Regions from separate parts of the Streptomyces xiamenensis genome, predicted to be linked through region 2. Evidence: predicted binding sites of a transcription regulator. Region 2 holds the regulator's gene; each other region holds the start of a gene.

Region 1 (7,843 bases), 580 kb from region 2:
GCCAGTCGCCGCCCCGGCCCAGGTCGAACAGCACCGCCGCCGGGACGATCGGCACGACCTGACCGGCCTGCGGGCCGATCCGGAAACCCCGGCCGTGCTCCTCCAGCCAGCCGACCACTCCGGACGCGGCGTCCAGTCCGAAGGCGCTGCCGCCCGTCAGCACGACGGCGTCCACCCGTTCCACGAGATTCCGGGGGTCCAGGACATCGGTCTCCCGGGTGCCGGGGCCGCCACCCCGGACATCCACCGCGCCCACCGCGCCGCCCTCCGGGGCCAGCACCACCGTCACACCCGTCAGCCAGCCGTCCCCGACTCGCTGGGCATGACCCACCCGGATGCCGGGTACGTCTGTCAGAGCGTCAGCGGGCCCCGTAGGCCACCTCGGATTACTCATATGAGCAGCATTACCACGCTCCGCAGTGAGCGGGCCAGGCGTACAGCGGTCGTTTAGCCGACGTCAATCGCCTCCCGTCAGGCTGCCGTCATGATGGTGGATCAACATGGCCCGGTCGACGTGCTCAACCACACCCAGCTCCTCGATCAGGGTGAGCGGGCGGCTGTGGCGCTGGCGAAGCTCGGCGTGCGCCCCGGGGACCGGGTCGCCGTCCTGCTCCCCATGTCCCTGGAGTCGGTGGTGGTGACCCTTGCCTGTATCAGACTCGAGGCCCTGCGTCTGACGCTCCCGGTCGGGGACCATCTGGGCTTCATCCGCCATCGCATCCGCACCTCGGGCGCCAGGGTGGTGATAACCGCCGGGAGCTGCTCCGTCGACGGCACCGTCCGGGACGTCAAGTCCGGACTGGACCGCGCCTTATGGGCCTGCCCCGACGTCCACTCCGTCCTGGTGGTGCAGCAACTGGCCAGGCCCGTGCCCTGGACCCCGGGGCGGGATGTGTGGTGGCACGAGGCGCTCGACGCCGGACCGGTCCCGGGCGGACCGTACGCTGGAGTCATGAGCAGCACCCCCGAAAAGCCCGTCGCCCCGTCGACGTCCCGGCCGGTGCCGGCGGCCGCGCCGGCGGCGCTGATCTTCGACGACCCGCTGGAGCGCCGATCCGCCGATGACACCGATCAGGGCTGGGGCGACCGTCCCGCCGAGGACGGCACGCCGGGCGATCTGATCCGGTTCCTGAACGAGAAGCCCCCGCACCACCTGTGAGGCCGTGCGCCCCGGAAGGGGCGTGGGTCAGTCGTCGAGGCGGGCGGTGTCCAGGGCTTCGGTGAGACGGTTCAGCCGCTCCCGCAGCTCGGTCACCTCCGTCAGCGACAGGCCGGTGGCCGTGGCGATCCGCTGCGGGACCCGCAGCGCGGGTTCCCGCAGGGCGGTGCCCTGCTCGGTGAGGCGCACGGTCACCGAGCGCTCGTCCTGCGCGCTGCGCTCGCGGTGTACCAGGCCGGCCGCGTCCAGCCGCTTGAGCAGCGGGGACAGGGTGCCCGATTCCAGGCGCAGCAGTTCGCCGATCCGTTTCACGGGCAGTTCGCCGTGCTCCCACAGCACGAGCATCACCAGATACTGCGGGTAGGTCAGCCCCAGGTCCTTGAGCACCACCCGGTAGACGCTTCCGAACGCGCGCGATGCCGCGTGCAGGGAGAAGCAGATCTGGTGGTGCAGCCGCAGGAAGTCCTCCCCCGGTGGTGGCGGCGGTGGGCCGGGTGAGGGGGTGGTGGGCTCGGTGCTCATGGTGACCACGATACCGGGGGTTCCTTGTCCGCGTTTTAGTTGTGCACAACTTAGTTGTGTGCTTAGGTTGGGAGGTCAGGAGAGCCGGCCATCGGCGAAGTGGATGAGGGAGACCGTCATGGAACCGCTGTACACCGCGATCGCGACCGCCAACGGACGTGAGGGGCGGGCCGTCAGCTCCGACGGTCAGCTCGACCTCACCCTCGCCCCGCCGCCCGCGCTCGGCGGCAGTGGCAAGGGCACCAACCCCGAGCAGCTTTTCGCGGCCGGTTACGCCGCCTGCTTCGCCAGCGCGCTGGGCGCGGTGGGGCGCCAGGAGAAGATCGACACCAGCGAGGTGTCCGTCACCGCCGAGGTCGGTATCGGCAAGGACGGGGTGGGCTTCGGCCTCGCGGTGACGCTGCGCGTCGAACTGCCGGACGCGCTCGCGGGTGAGACCGGGGAGAAGCTGGTGGCCCAGGCGCACCAGGTGTGCCCGTACTCCCGGGCCACCCGGGGCAACATCGACGTGCGGCTCGTCGTCGAGTAGGAGGAGGCGGCCGGGGAGGCCGCCCGCCGTCAGCGGCTGCCGGAACCGCTGCCCGATGCCGGGTCGGTATCCGCGCCGGTGTCCTCCCCGCTCGCGCCGTTCGGGGCGCCGCGCTGGCCGACCAGTGCCGGCGCCCCTTCCGTACCCGCTTCCGTGCCCGCCGCCGCACGCTGGGCGATCAGCTCGTCGCGGATCTCGATGAGGATCTCCAGCTCGGTCTTGGCGACCGGCTCCTCGTGCGGCCCCGCCTTCGCGGCCCGGCGGGCGTTGAAGCGGTTCATCGGCATGATCATCAGGAAGTAGACGACGGCGGCCGTCATCAGGAAGGTCAGCGAGGCGGTCAGCACCGAGCCCCAGCGGATGGCCGCTCCACCCGCCGCGTCGCAGTCCCCCGTCAGGCACAGCTCGTACTTGTCGAGATCCTGCGTCCCGAAGGCGCCGATCAGCGGGTTGATGACGCCCTCGACCACCGACGTCACAATTCCGGTGAACGCGGCGCCGACGACGACCGCCACCGCCAGTTCGATGACATTCCCGCGCATCAGGAATTCTTTGAATCCGCTCAGGATTCCCTTGGTCTCGCTCACTGCACTGTCCTTCTGGAATGTGATCCGCGTCGGACCCCGCACGGTGCACCACAATGGCATTCCGTGTCCAATCGGTTCGAACTACCATCGGGATACCGCCAGTTGTGCTCCGGATGCCGCGCCCGCCAGCTCGGCCGCCGTGGCGGGGGAGACCGAGAGAATCAGCAGCGCGCCACGCTCACCGGGAAAACCCGCCTCACCTGCCGTCTGCTCGGCCGGAACACCGGTGACCTCCGCCCGGTGGGCGACCACTCGGGCCGGGTCCGCCGAACCGGGATCGGCGGCCAGGACATCCACCTCGTCGCCGGGCGCCAGCAGCCGGACCACCTGCGCGTCGGCGATCCGGACCGCCGCCGAGACCCGCTCGGCGGCCGGTGGCGCCTTCGTCGCGGCCGGCGGGCCCTCGCGGGCGTCGGCGACCGTCACCGTCACCGGTTCCCTCCCCGGGGCCGGCGCGTCGCCGGGCAGAGCCATCGCCAGCACGGCAGCCGCCACCGCGAGGCCCGCCGCCCAGCCACGGGCCCGGCCCCGTACCAGCTGCCGCGGCCCGAACCGCCGAACGCGCGGACGCAGCGGTGCGAAGGCCGGCACCACGGAACGGGCCGAGCCGGAGCCGGAGCCGTGGCTGGAGTCGGATCCGGAGAGGGAGACCGGAGAAGGCGGAGCAGCAGAAGTGGAGGGGGCGGGGGAATCGCGTGGGGGTGTTGTGGTCGCTGTCATGCGGCCACTGTGTCCTGCGGCGCGAGACCTCGCCGCAGGCTGGGGAAAACGCCGGGGCTGTGGATAACTCCGTCACCCACACGGGTGGGTCAGGGCAGCTCTATGCCCGGCTCCTGCCCCAGCAGGGCCGTCGCGCACCCGCAATCGCGCTCACCCGTGACGGGCAGCGCGGCCACCGCGTCGAAGAGCACCTCGCGCAGCCGCCCGATGTTCTGGCCGAAGACCTCCAGCACCTCGGCGTGCGAGACGCCCTCGCCGCTCTCCGCCCCCGCGTCCAGATCCGTGACCAGGGTCAGCGAGGTGTAGCAGAGCTCCAGCTCCCGGGCGAGCACCGCCTCCGGGTGGCCGGTCATGCCCACCACGGACCAGCCCTGCGCGGCGTGCCAGCGCGATTCGGCGCGGGTGGAGAAGCGCGGGCCCTCGATCACGCACAGCGTGCCGCTGTCCACCGGCTCCCAGCCCCGCCCGCGGGCGGCGGCCAGCGCCACCCGGCGCCCGGTGGCGCAGTACGGGTCGGAGAACGTCAGGTGCACCACGTTCGGCACCTGGCCGTCCTCGCGCTGCTCGCCGTCGTAGTACGTCTGCGCGCGGCCCTTGGTGCGGTCCACCAGCTGGTCGGGCACCAGCAGCGTGCCGGGCCCGTACTCGGGGCGCAGCCCGCCCACCGCGCACGGGCCGAGTACCTGGCGCACCCCGAGGGAGCGCAGCGCCCACAGGTTCGCCCGGTAGTTGATCCGGTGCGGCGGCAGTCCGTGCTTGCGGCCGTGCCGCGGGAGGAACGCCACCCGGCGGCCGGCGATCTCGCCGAGGAAGAGGGAGTCGCTGGGCGCCCCGTACGGCGTCTCGACCGTGACTTCGGTCACATCGTCCAGGAAGGAGTAGAAACCCGACCCGCCGATGACGCCGATCTCCGCCTCGGCCGCGCTCATGCGGCGGAGGTCGAGCCGGCCGAGGTCGAGGACGACGAGGCCGAGGACGACGAGGACGCGGCGGGCGCCGGGGTGCCGCCGCCCGTCGAGGACCCGGAGGACCCCGCGGAGGGCGCGTCGGAGCCCGACTTCTTCTCGGTCTTGGCGCCGCTGTCCGCCTTCTGGGCCGAGGAGGCCGCCGGGCTGCTGCTCGACGAGCTGTTACGGCTGTCGTTGCGGTAGAAGCCGGAACCCTTGAAGACGATGCCGACCGCCGAGAACACCTTCTTCAGCCGCCCCTGGCAGCTGGGGCACTCGGTGAGCGCGTCATCGGTGAACTTCTGCACCACTTCGAGGCCCTCTTGGCACGCGGTGCACTGATACTGATACGTCGGCACGTGATCCTCCTGGCACTCTTCTCCACCGAGTGCTAACGACGGTCCATCGTGCAACATTCCGGGTACGGAAGTCCACTGCCGACCCCCACCGGTCCCACAACCGCGCTCCTCAGTGCCCGGCGCCGCGCCGTACTCCCGTGCTGCCGCGCCCGCCCAGCCAGCCCACCAGCCGCCCGCCCCGGCTCACCGCGAGCAGCCGCCGTTCCACCTCGTCCCGCACCGGCTCCGTCGCCACCACCAGCAGTTCGTCCCCCTCCCGCAGCACCGCCGACGGGGCCGGTACGAAGCCCGTGCCGCCCCGTACCACCAGCATCACCGCCGCTCCGGCGGGCAGCCGCAGCTCCGCGATCTCCACTCCGGCCATCCGGGACCGCCGCGGCACCGCGCACGTCAGCAGATGCCCGAAGCCACCGAGACGCTCCAGCGGCGTCGACTCGATGTCCAGTTCCACCCCTGCCCCCGCCTCGCCGCCCAGCCGCAGCCGGCGCGCCAGCGCGGGCAGCGTCGGCCCCTGCGCCAGGGTGAAGACCACCACCAGCACGAACACGATGTGGAAGATCCGGTCGCTGTCCGGCACCCCCGCCACCACCGGGATGATCGCCAGCACGATGGGGACGGCACCGCGCAGCCCCGCCCACGACAGCAGCGCCTGTTCCCGCCACCGCTGCCCGAAGGGCGTCGTGCACACCGCCACCGACACCGGCCGCGCCACCAGCGTCAGCACCGCCCCGACCAGCACCGCCGGCCAGAAGTCCCGCAGCAGGTCGGACGGCTCCACCAGCAGCCCCAGCAGCACGAACAGGCCGATCTGCGCCAGCCATGCCAGGGCGTCCGCGAACCCGCGCGTCACCGGCCGGTGCGGCAGCCGCGCGTTGCCCAGCACAAGCCCCGCGACATAGGTGGCCAGGAAGCCGCTGCCGCCCGCCAGCGCGCCCGCCGCGTACGCCAGCACCGTCAGCGCCACCACCGCGATCGGATACAGGCCGGAGGCCGGCAGCGCCACCCGCCGCAGTGCCAGCTCACCCAGCCGCCCCACGGCCAGGCCCACGCCGAGGCCGATCGCCAGCTGAAGCGCCATCAGGGGCACCAGGACGTACCAGGCGTGCCCGCCGCCCGCCCAGCCCCCGCTCCACAGGCCGCCCCCGCCCCCGCCCAGGTCGGAGAAGGCCACCACCAGCAGCACCACCGGCGCGTCGTTGAACCCCGACTCCGCCTCCAGCAGGCCGCTCAGCCGGCGCGGCAGCGGCACCCGGCGCAGGACGGAGAAGACCGCGGCGGCGTCCGTCGAGGACACCACGGCTCCCATCACCAGCGCGGACCGCCACTCCAGGCCCACCAGGTAGTGCGCGCCGACGGCCGTGATGCCCACGCTCAGCGCGACCCCGGCGGTGGCCAGTACGGCGGCGGCCGGGACCGCGGGGCGGATGTCGCGCCAGCGGGTGGACAGGCCGCCCTCCGCCAGGATCACCACCAGCGCCGCGTACCCGAGCACCTGGGTGGTCTCCGGGTCGTGGAAGTCCAGGCCGAGGCCGTCCTGCCCCAGGACGACGCCGATGGCCAGATACAGCAGCAGGGACGGCAGTCCGCTGCGCGAGGTGAGCCGGACGGCGGCGACGGCGACCAGCAGGACCAGGGCGCACAGCAGCAGGAACTCGTTGAGGCGGTCGACCGTCAGCGTCGCGTCCTCTCGTCCTCGTCGCCCCCCGGCCCGGTGCCCGCCCCCGCTCTCGCAGCCGTCGGCGGTTTCCTGGGTCCGCGCGGTTCCCGTGCCTGCCGGGACCCCCGTGACGCCTTGGCCATTTTGCTGATTCGCGCGGATTTCACCCTGCTATGACGCGCGCCCTCGCGGCGGGTGACTCCCCGTAGGCTCACCCCAGTGGCCGTATGTCTATGGTTGCTTCCATCCGCTCACCAGGCCTGTGAAGGACACAGATGCCCGCCAACAAGCCCTCGCGACGCCTCCGTGTGTTCGTGATCGCTGTCGTACTGATCGTCCTCTCCGGATTGGGGTACGGCGCTTTCTGGACCGTGAGCACCGTGCGGGCGTCCTACCCGCAGGTGTCGGGGGAGATAGAAATCGACGGGCTGAACGGCCCGGTCACCGTGCAGCGGGACGGCAACGGCATCCCGCGCCTGTACGCCGACACCGCCGAGGACCTCTTCCGCGCCCAGGGCTATGTGCATGCCCAGGACCGGTTCTGGGAGATGGACGTCCGCCGGCACATGACCTCCGGCCGGCTCTCGGAGATGTTCGGCGAGGGCCAGGTGGAGACGGACGCCTTCCTGCGCACCCTGGGGTGGCGGCAGATCGCGCAGCAGGAGTACGACGAGGAGCTGGCGCCGGAGACCAAGGCGTACCTGGAGGCGTACGCGGAGGGCGTGAACTCGTACCTGGGCACGCGCAGCGGCGCCGAGCTCTCGGTGGAGTACGCGGCGCTCGGTTTCCTCAACGACTACGCGCCCGAACCGTGGGACCCGGTCGATTCGGTGGCCTGGCTGAAGGCCATGGCGTGGGATCTGCGCGGCAACATGGAGGACGAGGTCGACCGCTCGCTGCTCGCCGGGCGGCTGAGCCCCGAGCAGATCGAGGAGCTGTACCCCGGCTACCCGTACGACCGCAACAACCCGATCGTCGAGGCGATCGGCGACCAGGGCGACGGCTCGGGGACCGCCGGCGACGGTACGGCCGATGGTTCGGCCGACGGGTCCTCCGCCGATGACGCGGTGGGCGGAGTGGGGACGCAGCTGGGCGCGCTCGCCGCGACTCTGGACGAGATCCCGGCGCTGCTGGGCCCGGCGGGTCCCGGCATCGGCTCCAACTCGTGGGTGGTGTCCGGTGAGTACACGACGACCGGGCTGCCGCTGCTGGCGAACGACCCGCACCTGGGCCCCTCGCTGCCCTCGGTCTGGTACCAGATGGGCCTGTACTGCAACGAGGTGACGGCCGAGTGCCCGTTCGAGGTGTCCGGGTTCTCCTTCTCCGGGATGCCGGGCGTGGTCATCGGCCACAACGAGGACAT
Region 2 (7,843 bases):
CGGTGCCGGCCTCCTCCACCACGAGACCGGGCTCGGCCGGCACCTCGGGGACGGGGGCGGACCGCTTCCACGGCGGGGTCAGGTCGGGGCCGTACTCTCTGCTGCGCATGGCCGTCATTGTGCCCCGGCGCGTGCGGCGAGAAAGGCGCGCTGGGCGCGTACGAACGCGGCGTCCACCACCGCGCCGTGCCCCGGAACGTACCGGGCCCGCGGGCCGCCCAGCTCCAGCAGCCGGTCCAGCGCGGCGGGCCAGGCGGCCGGGTCGGCGTCGGGCCCGGCCTGCGGCTCGCCCGACTCCTCCACCAGGTCGCCGCAGAAGACGATGTCGTCCACCTTCACCACCATGTCGTGGGGGGTGTGCGCGGGGCCCAGCCGCGCCACCGACACGGTGCGCCCGCCCCCCAGGTACAGAGACAGCCGCGATTCCACCGGCTGAGTCCGTACCTCCGCCAGCGCCGCCGCGCCCTGCGCCGCCTCCGCCTCCGGCATCCCGTGCCGTACCGCGTCCGCCGCCAGCTCCGCCGGATCGCCCAGCTCCCCGTACACCCGTGCCCCGGGGTAACCGCCGGCCCCGAGGACGTGATCGAAGTGCGGATGGGTCAGCACCACCCAGCGCACCGGCAGTCCCAGCAGGCCGCGCAGCTCCGCCCGGATCGCCCCGGCCGCGTCCGGGGAGGGGCCCGCGTCCACCAGCAGCACCCCGCGCGCGCCCGCGATCGCGCCCACCGTCTCGTCCCAGCCGGGCAGCCGGATCCGCAGTACGCCCGGGGCAAGCTCTTCCCAAGAGGTCTCCACAGTGCGAAGTTAACGTCACGGAGCGGGGCATGCTCTGCCTTACGGGGCTACTCCCGCGATACCGTCGGGCGGTCGCGCTTTCCCTGGCCTTGCTACCCGGCCGTACACTGGACCAGGGATTGGCACTCGGAGTGGATGAGTGCCAGGACGGTACTGACGGGAATGCGGCCGGACGGGAGGTGTCGCTGCATGCTCAGTGAACGCAGACTGGAAGTGCTGCGGGCCATCGTCCAGGACTATGTCGGCACCGAGGAGCCGGTGGGTTCCAAGGCGCTGACGGAGCGGCACAACCTCCAGGTGTCCCCGGCGACGGTGCGCAACGACATGGCGGCGCTGGAGGAGGAGGGCTACATCGCCCAGCCCCACACCAGCGCCGGACGGGTGCCCACCGACAAGGGCTACCGGCTGTTCGTCGACAAGCTCGCCGACGTCAAGCCGCTGACCACCGCCGAGCGGCGCGCCATCTCCAGCTTCCTGGAGGGCGCCGTCGACCTCGACGACGTCGTGGGCCGTACGGTGCGGCTGCTGGCCACGCTCACCCGGCAGGTCGCCGTGGTGCAGTACCCCTCGCTGAGCCGCTCCACGGTGCGGCACGTCGAACTGCTCTCGCTGGCCCCGGCCCGGGTGATGCTGGTGCTGATCACCGACACCGGGCGGGTCGAGCAGCGCATGGTGGACTGCCCCGCGCCGTTCGGGGAGACCTCGCTGGCCGACCTGCGGGCCCGGCTGAACAGCCGGATCGTGGGCGAGCGCTTCGCCGAGGTGCCCCGGCTGGTGCAGGACCTGCCCGAGTCCTTCGACAGTGAGGACCGGGGCACGGTGTCCACGGTGCTGTCCACCCTGCTGGAAACCCTGGTCGAGGAGACCGAGGAACGCCTGGTCATCGGCGGCACCGCCAATCTGACCCGGTTCGGCCAGGACTTCCCGCTGACGATCCGGCCGGTGCTGGAGGCGCTGGAGGAGCACGTGGTGCTGCTCCGGCTGCTCGGCGAGGCCAAGGACACGGGTATGACCGTGCGCATCGGGCATGAGAACGCTCATGAGGGGCTGACCTCCACATCGGTCGTGGCGGTCGGCTACGGTTCCGGTAACGAGGCGGTCGCGAAACTCGGCGTGGTCGGACCGACCCGCATGGACTACCCCGGAACGATGGGAGCGGTGCGCGCAGTGGCACGGTACGTCGGACAGATCCTCGCGGAGAATTAGGTGGCGACGGACTACTACGCGATCCTGGGCGTGCAGCGTGATGCCTCACAGGACGAGATCAAGAAGGCCTTCCGCAGACTGGCGAGGGAGCTGCACCCGGATGTGAATCCGGACCCCAAGACCCAGGAGCGGTTCAAGGAGATCAACACCGCCTACGAGGTGCTCTCCGACCCGCAGAAGAAACAGATGTACGACCTCGGCGGGGACCCGATGGGTCCCGGCGGCGGGGCGGGCGCTGCGGGATTCGGCGGGGCGGCCGGGTTCGGGAACTTCTCGGACATCATGGACGCCTTCTTCGGCACCGCCCAGCAGCGGGGCCCGAAGTCGCGCACCCGGCGCGGCCAGGACGCCATGATCCGGCTGGAGATCGACCTCAAGGAGGCGGCCTTCGGCACGACCAAGGAGATCCAGGTCGACACCGCCACCGTGTGCAACACGTGCAACGGTGAGGGCGCCGCGCCCGGTACCTCCGCTCAGACGTGTGACATGTGCCGGGGCCGGGGCGAGGTCTCGCAGGTCACCCGCTCCTTCCTGGGGCAGGTCATGACCTCGCGGCCGTGTCCGCAGTGCCAGGGCTTCGGCACGGTCGTCCCGACCCCGTGCCCCGAGTGCGCGGGCGACGGCCGGGTACGGTCGCGGCGCACGCTCACGGTGAAGATCCCGGCCGGTGTCGACAACGGCACCCGCATCCAGCTGGCGGGCGAGGGCGAGGTCGGTCCCGGTGGCGGCCCGGCCGGCGACCTGTACGTGGAGATCCGCGAGAGCGCGCATCCGGTCTTCCAGCGGCGCGGAGACGATCTGCACTGCACGGTCACCATCCCGATGACGGCCGCCTCGCTCGGCACCAAGGTGCCGCTGGAGACGCTGGACGGCACGGAGGAGGTCGACATCCGGCCCGGGACGCAGTCCGGCCAGTCGATCCCGCTGCACGGCCGGGGTGTGACGCATCTGCGCAGCAACGGGCGCGGTGATCTGGTGGTCCATGTCGAGGTGCAGACTCCGTCGAAGCTCGACCCCGAGCAGGAGGAGCTGCTGCGGCGGCTGGCGAAGCTCCGGGGTGAGGAGCGGCCGCTCGGTCAGTTTCAGCCGGGGCAGCAGGGCCTCTTCTCGCGGCTGAAGGACGCCTTCAACGGCCGTACCTAGGAAAGGCGTTACGGAAGAACGATGACGGCTCCGGTCTTTGTGACGGACGGACCGCTGACGGGGGCACGGGCGGGTTCCTCGCTGACCCTGGACGGCGCCGAGGGCCGGCACGCGGTGTCGGTGCGGCGGCTGCGGGTGGGCGAGGAGGTCGTCCTCACCGACGGCGCGGGCACCGGCGCCGCCGGCACGGTCGCCGCCGTCGAGGGCAAGGACCGGCTGGTGGTGACGGTGGACGCGGTCCGCTCCGAGCCGCCGGCCGCCCCCCGGATCACGGTGGTGCAGGCCCTGCCGAAGGGTGACCGCGGCGAAGTGGCCGTGGAGACCATGACCGAGACGGGTGTGGACGCGATCGTGCCCTGGGCCGCCGCCCGCTGCATCACGCAGTGGAAGGCCGAGCGGGGCGCGAAGTCCCTGGGCAAGTGGCGGGCGACCGCCCGCGAGGCCGCCAAGCAGTCCCGGCGGCTGTGGATCCCGGAGGTCGGCGAGCCGATGGGGACGGCGGCGGTGGCGAAGCTGCTGGCGGGCGCGGCGTTCGCCGGGGTGCTGCACGAGTCGGGCACCGAACCGCTGGCCGCCGTGCCGCTGCCTGTCGAGGGGGACATTGTCCTGGTGGTGGGCCCCGAGGGCGGGGTCGCGCCGCAGGAGCTGGAGGCGTTCGCGGCGGCCGGGGCGCGGCCGTATCGGCTGGGGCCGACCGTGCTGCGCACCTCCACGGCCGGGACGGCGGCGGCGGCGCTGCTGCTGACCAGGACCGGCCGCTGGGGCTGAATCCTCTTCACACGCCGGAGGCCGCCGTCCTTCTCGGGACGGCGGCCTCCGGCGTGTGTACGGGTGTCAGTCCTCCGGGTGCTCCGGGTGCCGGACCAGCTTGACGACGGCGCCGATCAGGCCGCCCCAGACGATGATCATCGCGACGGTCATCATGATGATGGCTCCGGTGCTCATCGCGGATCTCCCTTCGTCAGCAGGTCATGGTCATCGGTGAGAGCCGGGCTCGGCCGCCGCCACGGGATGAGGGAGAGCACGATGCCGACGACGAGTGCCGCCAGGGCCACACCCCAGCCCGCGTAGAGCAGGAACGAGGTGGGGAGCTCGCCGTAGTTCTCCTGGAACTCGTGCACCAGGCTGTCGATCATCATCCAGCCGAGCACCACGGGGGTGACGACGCCCAGGCAGATCTTCCACCAGCGGCCCAGCAGGATGGAGGAGGTGCCGTCCGCGTTCCGCTGGAGGGCGGGAAGTTTGCGGCTGATCCAGCTCACCATGATCAGCAGCACCAGAGCGGCCAGCGCGATGCCGTACTGGTTGATGAAGTGATCGGCGGCGTCCAGGAAGTACAGGCCCCCGTTGGTGGAGAACAGGGCGATCGACACCACGCCGGTGGCGCCGCCGACCGTGAGGACCGCCTGGGTGCGGCTGATCCCGGTACGGTCCTCCACCGCCGCGACGATCACCTGGACGATGCTGATGAGCGAGGTCAGTCCGGCGATCACCAGCGAGCCGAAGAACAGCACGCCGAACGCCTGGCCGAACCACATCTCGGAGATCACCTGCGGGAAGGCGATGAAGGCCAGTCCGACGCCTTGGCTGGCCACCTCGTTGACTCCGACGCCCGACTGGGCCGCCATGAAGCCGAGCGTCGCGAAGACGCCGATGCCGGCCAGGATCTCGAAGGAGCTGTTGGCGAAGCCGGCCACCATCGCGGACCCGGTGAGGTCGGAGCGGCGGTTGAGGTACGAGGCGTAGGTGATCATGATGCCGAACCCGATGGACAGCGAGAAGAAGATCTGTCCGTAGGCCGCGACCCAGACACTGCCGTTGGTGAGCGCTCCCCAGTCGGGTGCGAACAGGGCGTTCAGCCCGTCCGCGGCGCCCTCCAGCGTCACGGCACGGATCACCAGCACGACGAAGAAGGCCACCAGCAGCGGGATGAAGATCTTGTTGGCGCGCTCGATCCCGCGCCGGACCCCGAGGGCCAGGATGATCAGCGTGATGATCCAGATGCCGATCAGCGGGACGGCCACCCCGGGCACGAAGGCGCTGATGGTCCCCGGCTCGTCGGCGATCTTCAGGAAGTCGTTGAAGAAGAAACCGTTCGGGTCGTCTCCCCACGCCCTGGTGAAGGAGAAGCCGACATAGCGCACCGACCAGGCCAGGATCACGGCGTAGTAGGTGGCGATCACGAAACAGATCGCCACCTGCCACCAGCCGATCGCCTGGGTGGGGCGGTACAGCGCGCGCAGTGCGGCGGGTGGTGAGGCGCGGTATTTGCGGCCGATCGTGTATTCGAGGATCAGCAGCGGAATTCCGGCGGTGAGCAGCGCGATGAGATAGGGCAGCAGAAAAGAGCCGCCACCATTGTCAAAGGCGACTTTGGGGAATCGCCAGATGTTCCCCAGTCCGATGGCTGACCCGATCGCGGCCATGAGGAACCCGGCTCGGGTTCCCCATTGTTCGCGAGGCGGCTGGTCGGTCATGTGTCGAGCGTCCTTATCGTCCCGGTACAACTGCGCGAACCGTACCAGTGTGATGAAAGTACGGCATCAGGAGTCCAGTCAGAGGACGGAAGAGGTGGTGACACCAGGGGTGCGGGCGACTACGGTCCGGTGAATGACCCTGCCTTTCTACGCACGATTTCCGCATGTGTACGGAGAACTGGTGGCCTTCGTCGCCGAGGACGATGTGTGGGTCGCCCCGCTGAGCGCCGGCGGGACGGCCAGAGCCCGGCGGATCAGCACCGACCACGCCCCCGCCAACCACCCCCGGATATCCCCGGACGGCAGCCGGGTCGCCTGGACCTCGTGGCGGGACGGCACCCCCGAGATCTATGTGGCGCCGGTCGACGGCGGCCCGGCCAACCGCCTCACCTGGTGGGGCCACCCCGAGACCTCGGTACGCGGCTGGTGCGGCCCCGACGAGGTACTGGCGATCAGCGGCGTGGGTCAGCCCGACTTCCGCTGGACCTGGGCCCGGGCGGTGCCACTGGCCGGCGGACCGGCCCGCACCCTCCCGTACGGCTCGGTGGGCGCCGTGGCGTACGGAGCCGACGGCGGCGTCCTGCTGCGCTCCGGGCGCATGGGGCGCGGCCGCGACGCATCGGCGTGGAAGCGCTACCGGGGCGGCGCGGCCGGCAAGCTGTGGATCGACCGCACCGGGGACGGCGACTTCGAGCGGATCCACGCGGACCTCGACGGCGCCATCGAATACCCGCTGTGGCAGGGCGAGCGCATCGCCTTCCTCTCCGACCACGAGGGCACCGGCGCCCTGTACTCCTCCCTCCCCGACGGCACCGGACTGCGCCGGCACACCCCGCTGGGCGGGGCCTATGCCCGGCACGCGGCGGGCGACGGCGTCCGGGTGAGCTACGCCGCGCACGGCGAGCTGTGGCTGCTGGACGACCTGGAGCCGGGCACCGAGCCGTACCGCCCGGACATCACCCTCGGCGGCCCGCGCACCGGCCGCCGCCCCCACCACCCGGCCGCTGCCGACCACCTCGCGGCCGCCGCCCCCGACCACACCGGTGACGCCAGCCTGGTGGAGACCCGGGGCACCCTCCATCTGCTGCCGCACGGCCGGGGCCCCGCCCGGGCGCTGGCCGCCGAGCCGGGCGTCCGGGCCAGGCTGCCGCTGATCACCGGGGACCGCGCGCTGTGGATCACCGACGCCGACGGCGCGGAAGCACTGGCCGTCCGCCCCACCGGACCCGGGGCGGACGGCACCGCGCCCACCCTCATCGGCGCGGGCGAACTCGGCCACGTCCTCGAACTCGCCGCCTCACCGGACGGGCGGCTCGCCGCCCTCGCCCTCCTGGACGGCCGGCTGCTCCTGGCCGACCTGGACCGGGAGACCGTGCGCGAACTGGACAGCGGCCCGCACGGCCCCGTCACCGGCCCGGTGTTCTCACCCGACTCGGCCTGGCTGGCCTGGTCCCACCCGGGCAAGGAGCCGCTGCGGCAGCTCAGGCTGGCCCGGCTCGCCGACGCCACCGTCATCGAGGCCACGCCGCTGCGGTTCCGCGACTACGCGCCCGCCTTCACCCGCGACGGCCGGCACCTCGCCTTCCTGTCCGAGCGCAGCTTCGAGCCGGTCTACGACGCCCATGTCTTCGAGGTGTCCTTCCCGGTGGCCGCCCGGCCCCACCTGCTCACCCTGGCCGCCGACATCCCCTCGCCGCTCGGACCGGTCCCCCCGGCACCCGCCCTGGGCACCCACGAGGTCCAGGTGGACCCCGAGGGCCTGGACCAGCGCGTGGAGCCGTTTCCGGTACCGGCCGGACGCTACAGCGGACTGTGCGCGTACGACGGCGGCGTGCTGTGGCTCGCCCACCCCGTCACCGGCTTCGACGGCACCTGGATCTCCCTCGGCGAACCGCCCGAGCCCCGGCAGACGCTGCACCGCTTCCCGCTCGACGGCGCGGACGACGCGACGGCCGAGGAGATCGCCACCGGCGTCGCCTCCGCCACCGTCAGCGGCGACGGACGGCACGCCGTCCTGCACACCGGGGACGGGCTGTGCGTCCTGCCGCTCACCGGCGACGGCGGACCCGAGCGCGCCCCCGACCTGAACCGCATCCGGCTCACCGTCGACCCCGCCGCCGAATGGCGCCAGATGTACGACGAAGCCGGCCGGCTCATGCGCCTGCGGTTCTGGCGCACCGACATGTCGGGCGTCGACTACGCCGCCCAACTGGCCCGCTACC
Region 3 (7,843 bases), 2.0 Mb from region 2:
GACGATGCCCTCCTCGACCGCGGCGCGGGTCGCGGAGATGGCGTCCTCCAGACGGTGCTTCTTCTCCTTGAGCTCCACCTCGGTGGCGGCACCGACGCGGATCACGCACACGCCGCCGGCCAGCTTGGCGAGGCGCTCCTGGAGCTTCTCGCGGTCCCAGTCGGAGTCGGTGGACTCGATCTCGGCCTTGATCTGGTTGACGCGGCCGGTGACGTCGGCGGTGTCGCCGGCGCCGTCCACGATGGTGGTGTCGTCCTTGGTGATGGTGACCCGGCGGGCGGTGCCGAGCACGTCGAGCCCGGCCTGCTCCAGCTTGAGGCCGACCTCCTCGGAGATCACGGTCGCGTTGGTGAGGGTCGCGATGTCACCGAGCATGGCCTTGCGGCGGTCACCGAAGCCGGGCGCCTTGACGGCGACCGCGTTGAAGGTGCCGCGGATCTTGTTGACGACGAGGGTGGAGAGCGCCTCGCCCTCCACGTCCTCGGCGATGATCAGCAGCGGCTTGGAGGCCCCGCCGGCCTGCATGATCTTCTCCAGCAGCGGGAGCAGGTCCTGGATGGAGGAGATCTTGCCCTGGTGGATCAGGATGTACGGGTCGTCGAGGACGGCCTCCATACGCTCCTGGTCGGTGACGAAGTACGGGGAGAGGTAGCCCTTGTCGAAGGCCATGCCCTCGGTGAAGTCCAGCTCCAGGCCGAAGGTCTGGGACTCCTCGACGGTGATGACACCGTCCTTGCCGACCTTGTCCATCGCCTGCGCGATGAGCTCGCCGACCTGCTTGTCCTGGGCGGACAGCGCGGCGACGGCGGCGATGTCCTCCTTGGAGTCGATCGGACGGGCGGTGGCCAGCAGGTCCTCGGAGATGGCGCGGACCGCGGCGTCGATGCCCTTCTTCAGGGCGGCCGGGGAGGCACCGGCGGCGACGTTGCGCAGACCCTCGCGGACCAGCGCCTGGGCCAGGACGGTGGCGGTGGTGGTGCCGTCACCCGCGATGTCGTTGGTCTTGGTCGCCACCTCCTTCACGAGCTGGGCGCCGAGGTTCTCGTAGGGGTCCTCGATCTCCACCTCACGGGCGATGGTGACGCCGTCGTTGGTGATGGTCGGGGCGCCGAACTTCTTGTCGATGACCACGTTGCGGCCCTTGGGGCCGATGGTCACCTTCACCGCGTCGGCGAGCTGGTTGACACCGCGCTCGAGGGCGCGCCGGGCGTCCTCGTCGAACTTCAGGATCTTCGCCATGACGTGCGTATCCCTCGTAAAAGTGTGTGGAAGCTGGAAAGCCGGAGCGAGCTGGCTGGCTCAGCTCGGACGAAAAGGCAGCCGCGCCCCTACTTCCCGGCTTGTCGATGACGGGGGAGCCGGGGCGCGGCCGGGTGAAGCGAAGCGCTGGGGCTTACTTCTCGATGATGGCGAGCACATCGCGGGCGGAGAGCACCAGGTACTCCTCGCCGTTGTACTTCACCTCGGTGCCGCCGTACTTGCTGTACAGCACGATGTCGCCGACCTTGACGTCGAGCGGCAGGCGGTCGCCGTTCTCGAAGCGGCCCGGGCCCACGGCGAGGACGGTGCCCTCCTGGGGCTTCTCCTTCGCGGTGTCCGGGATGACCAGGCCGGAGGCCGTGGTCTGCTCGGCATCGAGCGGCTGGACGACGATGCGGTCCTCGAGCGGCTTGATGGCAACCTTGGAACTGGTGGTGGCGGTCACGTCCGACCTCCCCCTTCGGAGAGCTCTTGAGGGTCTGCTGTCTTGTGATAGCGCCCTGGAGGACCCGTCGTCGCGGGTGCCGGATCCGCCCGTCGCGCATGCTGGCACTCGCCGGTGGAGAGTGCCAGTCTTGAGAGTAGGCGGCGATTAGCACTCAGTCAACCAGAGTGCCAACACGCGCCCCTGCCGCGTCCCGTGGGCGTTCCCCGTGACCGACTCGGAGGGCTCAGAGATAGTCCTCCAGGCGGGCGACGGCGAAACCCTGGGAGGTGGCGGTGTCCAGGACTCGGCGGATCATGTCGGGCATCGTGCCCGCCCATTCCGAGCTGCCGCGGAAGTGGGTGAGGATGATGTCCCCGGGGTGGAACTCGCGGTCGGGGCGGCCCCATTCGATGCGGTCGGGGAATGCCTCCTCGGCCCACAGCGGGACCACCTCCACGCCGCAGGAGGCCGCCGCGCGCAGCGTCTCGCGGTCGTAGGCGCCGTAGGGCGGGCGGAACATCACGGGGCGTTCGCCCATCTCCTCCTCCAGGGTGTCCTGCTGGTCGCAGATCTCCTCGCGCTGCCCGGACGCGGAGAGCCGGGGCAGCTCACGGTGGTTGACGGTGTGGTTGTGGATGCCCCAGCCGTCGTCCCGGGCCTCGCGGAAGTAGTCGTAGTCGTCCCTGGCCACGTAGTCGGAGAGGAAGGCGCTGACGGGGACGTCGAGCTCGCGGAGCATCTCCAGCAGGCCGGGGTCCTTGTGGGCGCCGTCGTCGATGGTGAGGAAGACGACCTTGTCGTCGGTGGGCACCCGGGTGATGACGGCGGGCAGGCCGTCGCCGGTGATGTGCCCCGGCTCGGTGACGGGTTCGGCCTTCTTCGCGGGCGGGGCCGGCGGGCGCAGCGGCGCCTTGCGCAGGCCCCAGCTCTTGGCGGCGGCGAGCCGCTTGGCCTCGGCCTTCACCAGGCCCTCGGCGTAGGTGGCGAGCGCGTCGGCGGCGGTGCGGGCCTGGGCGCGCTGCGGCGTGCCCAGGGCGGCGACCGGGGCGGCGGCGTCCGCGCCGGAGGAGGAGGCGGTGGTGGCGGTGCCGCAGGACAGGAGGGTGAGTCCGAGTATGGCGAGACCGGTTCCGGTGACTCCGGTCCAGAAAAAAGACTTTTGTCTTACTTGTCTGATAATCCTCATGGAACGGATGCTGACACCGGCCGCCAGGGACACGCGGCACGACCTTCCGGCCCGCCAGGGAGAATGACCCACGTGGCCGCACCCGATTCCTCCGCCCGATCGACCTTCGACGCCCTGCTGAGCAGCGAGGGCCGGCAGTTGCTGGCCGAACTGCGGGACTTCGACCCGGCGGACGAGCTGACCCTCGCCACCCGGCTGCGCCGCGACCACCCCGCCGGGCTGGTGTCCGCCGCGCTCGGCCAGGCCCGGCTGCGGCAGCGCGCGGTGGCGAAGTTCGGGGCCGCCGACGCGGCCCGCATGTACTTCACGCCCAACGGCGTGGAACAGGCCACCCGGACCACCGTCGCGACCTGGCGGGCCCGGCGGATGGCGGGCCTGGGCATCCGCCGGGTGGCCGATCTGTGCTGCGGCATCGGCGGCGACGCGATCGCGCTGGCCCGGGAGGGTATCGAGGTCCTCGCCGTCGACCGCGACCCGCTGACCTGCGCCGTGGCCGAGGCCAACGCCGAGGCGCTGGGCCTGGACGGACTCATCGAGGTGCGCCGCGGCGATGTCACCGAGGTGGACACCAGGGGGTACGACGCCGTGTTCCTCGACCCGGCCCGGCGCGGCGGGCGCGGCCGGATCTTCGACCCCGAGGCGTACTCACCGCCGCTGTCCTGGGCGATCGCGGCGGCCACCGCCGCCCCGTACGCCGCGGTGAAGATCGCCCCCGGCATCCCGCACGAGGCGATCCCGGAGCAGGCCGAGGCGGAGTGGGTCTCGGACCGCGGAGAGGTCAAGGAGGCGGTGCTGTGGTTCGGCACCGGCGGGGCCGGCGTACGCCGCGCCACCCTGCTGCCGGCCGGGGACACCCTCACCGGCGACACCGGCCAGGCGCCTTCGGGGGCGCCGGGGCGCTATCTGTACGAGCCGGACGGGGCGGTGATCCGCGCCCATCTGGTGGCGGAGACGGCCCGGCGGCTCGGCGGCCGGCTGCTGGACCCCACCATCGCGTACATCACGACGGACGAGCCGGCCGGGGGCGCCGGGCCGGACGCGGCGGGCTCCCCGTACGCGAGCGGGTACGAGATCGACGAGGTGCTGCCGTTCCACGTGAAGCGGCTGCGGGCGCTGCTGCGCGAGCGCGGGGTGGGGACGGTCACCATCAAGAAGCGTGGCTCCGCGATCGATCCGGACGAGCTGCGCAAGCGCCTCAAGCCCAGCGGCCCGGGTCGGGCCACGGTCGTCGTCACCCGGCTCGCCGGCGCCCCGGTCATGCTGCTGGTCCGTCCGCTGCCGCGTCCTCCAGCGTGAGCAGGGCGCCCAGCAGGGCCGCGCAGCCCTCGGGGCCCAGCGGTGCCACCAGATGGCGGCGGAGCGCGCCGGCCAGGGCCCGGGCGGCGGCGGTGGCGGTGGCGGCGCCCTCCTCGGTGAGCACGGCGTAGACCACCCGGCGGTCGGTGCGGGAGGGGCGGCGGTCCACCAGTCCCTGCTGGGCGAGCCGGTCCACGACCTTGGTGGTGCCGGCGGTGGAGAAGCCCAGGGTCTCGGTCAGTTCGCGCATCGGGGCGGACCGTGAAGGGGCGGCCAGCAGATGCCACAGCACCTGGAACGAGGAGGCGGCGACGCCCGTACCGGCGGCGACCTCGGCCAGCAGCCGGTCGTTCAGGCGGCGGAAGCCGCTCTGCATGGCGTGCCAGTGCTGGAGGAGTTCACGATCCTCGGCCCCGGGGCAGTCCTCCTGGGGTCGCTCCGCCGGGGGATCCACCGGGGAGCCTTCGCCCTGTTCCGTCCGCATGCCGAACTCCGTCCTCTTGCGGAAGGATAACCGGCATCGTTAATATCTCGCTAGTTACCTAATAACCAGCAAGAGGATTGTCATGTCAGATGATCTTTCGTCCGGGCTGCTGGCCGGCCGCTGGACACTGGACGCCGCCCACTCCACCGTCCACTTCGCCCGCAAGGGACTGTGGGGGCTGATCACCGTCACGGGCACCTTCGGCGAGATCGCCGGTCACGCCGACGTACTGGCGGACGGCACCGCGCGCGGCACCCTCACCGTCGGCGCCGGATCGCTCGACACCGGCAACGCGCGGCGCGACCGGCATCTGCGGTCCGCCGACTTCTTCGGCGTCGCGGTGCACCCGAAGATCCTCTTCGCCGCCGAGCGGATCGCGCCCGAGGGCGACGCCGGGCAGGTCCGCGTCAGCGGCGAGCTGACCGTCACCGGCGTCACCCGGCCGCTCACCTTCACCGCCCGCGCCACCGAGGCCGCCCCCGACGGCGTCACCCTCACCGCGGAACCGGAGATCGACCCGGCGGCGCACGGCATGACCTGGAACCTCGCCCGGATGATGCGGGGCCCCGCCCGGCTCGCCCTCACCCTGCGCTTCGTGCACACACCGGCGGCGTCCGAGACGGCCGGCACGGCCGACACCACGAAGGCGTCGGACGCATAATCCGCCCGTGTCCGGGGCACCCGGCCGTCCGTACCCCATCCGCATCCGGAACCACGGAAACGAACACGATCCCGGAACACGGAACACGGACAAGCCGAAAGGATGTGACCGACGTGCGCGTCGCCTTCCTCATGGCGCCAGAAGGCGTGGAGCAGATCGAACTCACCGATCCCTGGGACGCCCTGCTCGCCGCCGGCGGCGAACCCCGCCTGATCTCCACCCACGGGGGCCGGATCCAGGCCTACAACCACCTGGACGCCGCCGACACCTTCGCCGTCGACGAGACCGTCGACGACGCCTCGGTGGACGACTACGACGGCCTGGTCCTGCCCGGCGGCGTGGCCAATCCGGACGCGCTGCGGCTCAGCAGCCGCGCCCTGGCGTTCATCAATGGCTTCTTCGCCACCGGCCGCCCCGTCGCCGCCATCTGCCACGCCCCGTGGACGCTGGTGGAGGCCGACGCCGTGCGGGGCCGGACCCTCACCTCCTGGCCCAGCCTGAAGACCGACATCCGCAACGCGGGCGGCAGTTGGGTGGACGAACAGGTCGTCATCGACAACAACGGCCCCAACACCCTCATCACCAGCCGCAAGCCCGGTGACCTGCCGGCCTTCGACGAGGCGTTCCTCGCGCAGTTCGCCGCCGCCACCAGCTGAGGTGAACGCCCGCCCGCGCGCCGGTGGCTGACATCCTCACCACCGTGTTGACGTTCCGTACCGGCTCATAAGATCGTCGTCGATTGATCGACACAACGATCAGCACGGAACTCAACGGATACATGGGGTGGGCGCATGCGCGGCCGGAGCCGGAAACACACAGTCGCGGTCGCGGTCGCCGTAGCGCTCAGCGGCACGCTGGCGCTCGGCGGCTGCACCGCCGAGGACTTCACCGACGCGGCGGACGGCGACCCGGCCCCGTCCGCGCCCCCGGCCGACGGCGCCCCGCCGGCCACCGACTTCATCGTCACGGCGCTCCCCGGTCTGCCCACCCCCGAGGACGCCAGGACCCAGCTCGGCGAGCTCACCGTGGCCGAACAGCGGCCCATGACGGGCTACGACCGGGACAAGTTCCCGCACTGGGCCTCCCAGGACGGCTGCACGGCCCGCCAGCAGACGCTGCTGCGCGACGGCGAGGACGTGGTCACGGACGACAAGTGCCAGCCCACCTCGGGCAGCTGGTACAGCGCCTACGACGGGGAGACCCTGAACGAGGCCAAGGACGTGGACATCGACCACATGGTGCCGCTCGCCAACGCCTGGCGCTCGGGGGCGGACAGCTGGGACAACGACCGGCGGGCCGCCTTCGCCAACGACCTGACCCACCCGCAGCTGCTGGGCGTCAGCGCCTCCTCCAACCGCTCCAAGGGTGACCAGGGCCCCGAGGACTGGCAGCCGCCGCTGGAGGAGTTCTGGTGCGAGTACGGGCTGGCCTGGACCCGGGTCAAGCACGAGTACGACCTGACGGTCACCCAGGACGAGCACGACGAGCTGAGCGCCATGCTGAACACCTGCCCGGCCTGAGGCCGGGGACCGGCGGCGCGGGGGACCGGCTCACCGGCCGGAGCGGTAGTTCTCGGCCTTGTCGAGAATGGCGGTGAAGCGCCGCCACTGCTCGGCGCCCTCCGCCGTGGGGCCCACGGTGAAGTCCTCCGGGTCGAGGAAGTCCATCCTCGCCCGGGTGGCCGGGTCCAGGTCCTGCCACGCCGCCTCGTCCTGTGGTGATCGCGCCACTGGGCGATGCTATCCCCTGGAACGGCCACCGGCCCCGTACCGCGCGGTACGGGGCCGGTCCGGTTCCGGGGGCCGTTCGCGGGGGCGCGGGTCGGCGGGGCGGATCAGCCCAGCCGGCCGAGCCTGGCCGTGAAGCCGGGCTCCGTCAGATCGTGTCGCAGCGCCACCGGGACGGTGGTCTCGCTGCCCCCGCTGCCGTCTCCGACGGTGAGCGTGCCGACCTCGGTACCGGCGGAGGCGGTGTGCGGCAGGGCCTCGTCGCCCTCGCCGCCGTTCAGCTCCAGCGTGAGCTTCAGGCCCGGCCAGCCCGCCGCCCGCACGTCCTCGGTGACGGTGACCGGGGTACGCCCGCCGAGCCCGTCGTCCACGTACCCGACGACATCGCCGGCGCTCAGCACCGTCTCCTCGATCAGTTCCTCCTGGGCGAAGGAGATCAGTTCCCTTCCAGCGTTGAGCGCCCCGGTGAGGATGGACAGGTCGACGGGGTCCGGCGGCTGGCGCAGCACCGCGCCGATGATCAGGCGGGTCTCCTCGCCCACGGTCTGCTCGGCGGCGAAGAGGAGGTTGCCCAGGGCGGTGGTCGTGGTGCCGGTCTTGATGCCGACCGTGCCGTTCATGGGCACGAGGTGGTTCCAGTTGCCCTGCCGCTCACCACTGCTGTCGTAGTACTCGGGCAGCCGCACGACCTGCCGGAAGACCGGGTCCTCCATGGCCGCCTTGCCCAGGATGACCTGGTCCTCGGCAGTGCTGACCGTGTCGGGGCTGAGGCCGGACGGGTCGGTGTAGGTGGTGTTCTTCA

What was found. The regulator HrcA, encoded in region 2, represses chaperone genes, less so after heat shock. The targets are predictions, from matches to a motif close to TTNGCACTCNGNNNNNCNGAGTGCNAA.
Region 1: SXIM_RS09875 (FmdB family zinc ribbon protein) is a predicted target of HrcA. The motif match lies at 4,833-4,859, and genes of this name have one in related genera.
Region 3: groES (co-chaperone GroES) is a predicted target of HrcA. The motif match lies at 1,853-1,879, and genes of this name have one in related genera.

The regions. Positions count from the first base shown of each region.
Region 1 covers NZ_CP009922.3:2,186,361-2,194,203, reverse strand. Annotated here, with positions in the region: partial or broken gene SXIM_RS09910 (P1 family peptidase) at 1-394, opposite strand, end outside; gene SXIM_RS28030 (AMP-binding protein) at 485-1,159, shown strand; gene SXIM_RS09900 (MarR family winged helix-turn-helix transcriptional regulator) at 1,187-1,681, opposite strand; gene SXIM_RS09895 (organic hydroperoxide resistance protein) at 1,800-2,210, shown strand; gene mscL (large conductance mechanosensitive channel protein MscL) at 2,240-2,797, opposite strand; gene SXIM_RS09885 (hypothetical protein) at 2,879-3,517, opposite strand; gene SXIM_RS09880 (S-methyl-5'-thioadenosine phosphorylase) at 3,607-4,446, opposite strand; gene SXIM_RS09875 (FmdB family zinc ribbon protein) at 4,443-4,823, opposite strand; gene SXIM_RS09870 (potassium/proton antiporter) at 4,933-6,498, opposite strand; gene SXIM_RS09865 (penicillin acylase family protein) at 6,756-7,843, shown strand, end outside.
Region 2 covers NZ_CP009922.3:1,602,427-1,610,269, reverse strand. Annotated here, with positions in the region: gene SXIM_RS07380 (DUF3097 domain-containing protein) at 1-109, opposite strand, end outside; gene SXIM_RS07375 (MBL fold metallo-hydrolase) at 115-795, opposite strand; gene hrcA (heat-inducible transcriptional repressor HrcA) at 985-2,001, shown strand; gene dnaJ (molecular chaperone DnaJ) at 2,002-3,144, shown strand; gene SXIM_RS07360 (16S rRNA (uracil(1498)-N(3))-methyltransferase) at 3,166-3,912, shown strand; gene SXIM_RS07355 (methionine/alanine import family NSS transporter small subunit) at 3,979-4,089, opposite strand; gene SXIM_RS07350 (sodium-dependent transporter) at 4,086-5,621, opposite strand; gene SXIM_RS07345 (S41 family peptidase) at 5,755-7,843, shown strand, end outside.
Region 3 covers NZ_CP009922.3:3,560,403-3,568,245, reverse strand. Annotated here, with positions in the region: gene groL (chaperonin GroEL) at 1-1,239, opposite strand, end outside; gene groES (co-chaperone GroES) at 1,394-1,705, opposite strand; gene SXIM_RS16460 (polysaccharide deacetylase family protein) at 1,932-2,873, opposite strand; gene SXIM_RS16455 (THUMP-like domain-containing protein) at 2,937-4,169, shown strand; gene SXIM_RS16450 (MarR family winged helix-turn-helix transcriptional regulator) at 4,129-4,653, opposite strand; gene SXIM_RS16445 (YceI family protein) at 4,736-5,314, shown strand; gene SXIM_RS16440 (type 1 glutamine amidotransferase domain-containing protein) at 5,428-5,970, shown strand; gene SXIM_RS16435 (HNH endonuclease family protein) at 6,106-6,834, shown strand; gene SXIM_RS16430 (hypothetical protein) at 6,865-7,044, opposite strand; gene SXIM_RS28165 (D-alanyl-D-alanine carboxypeptidase) at 7,149-7,843, opposite strand, start outside.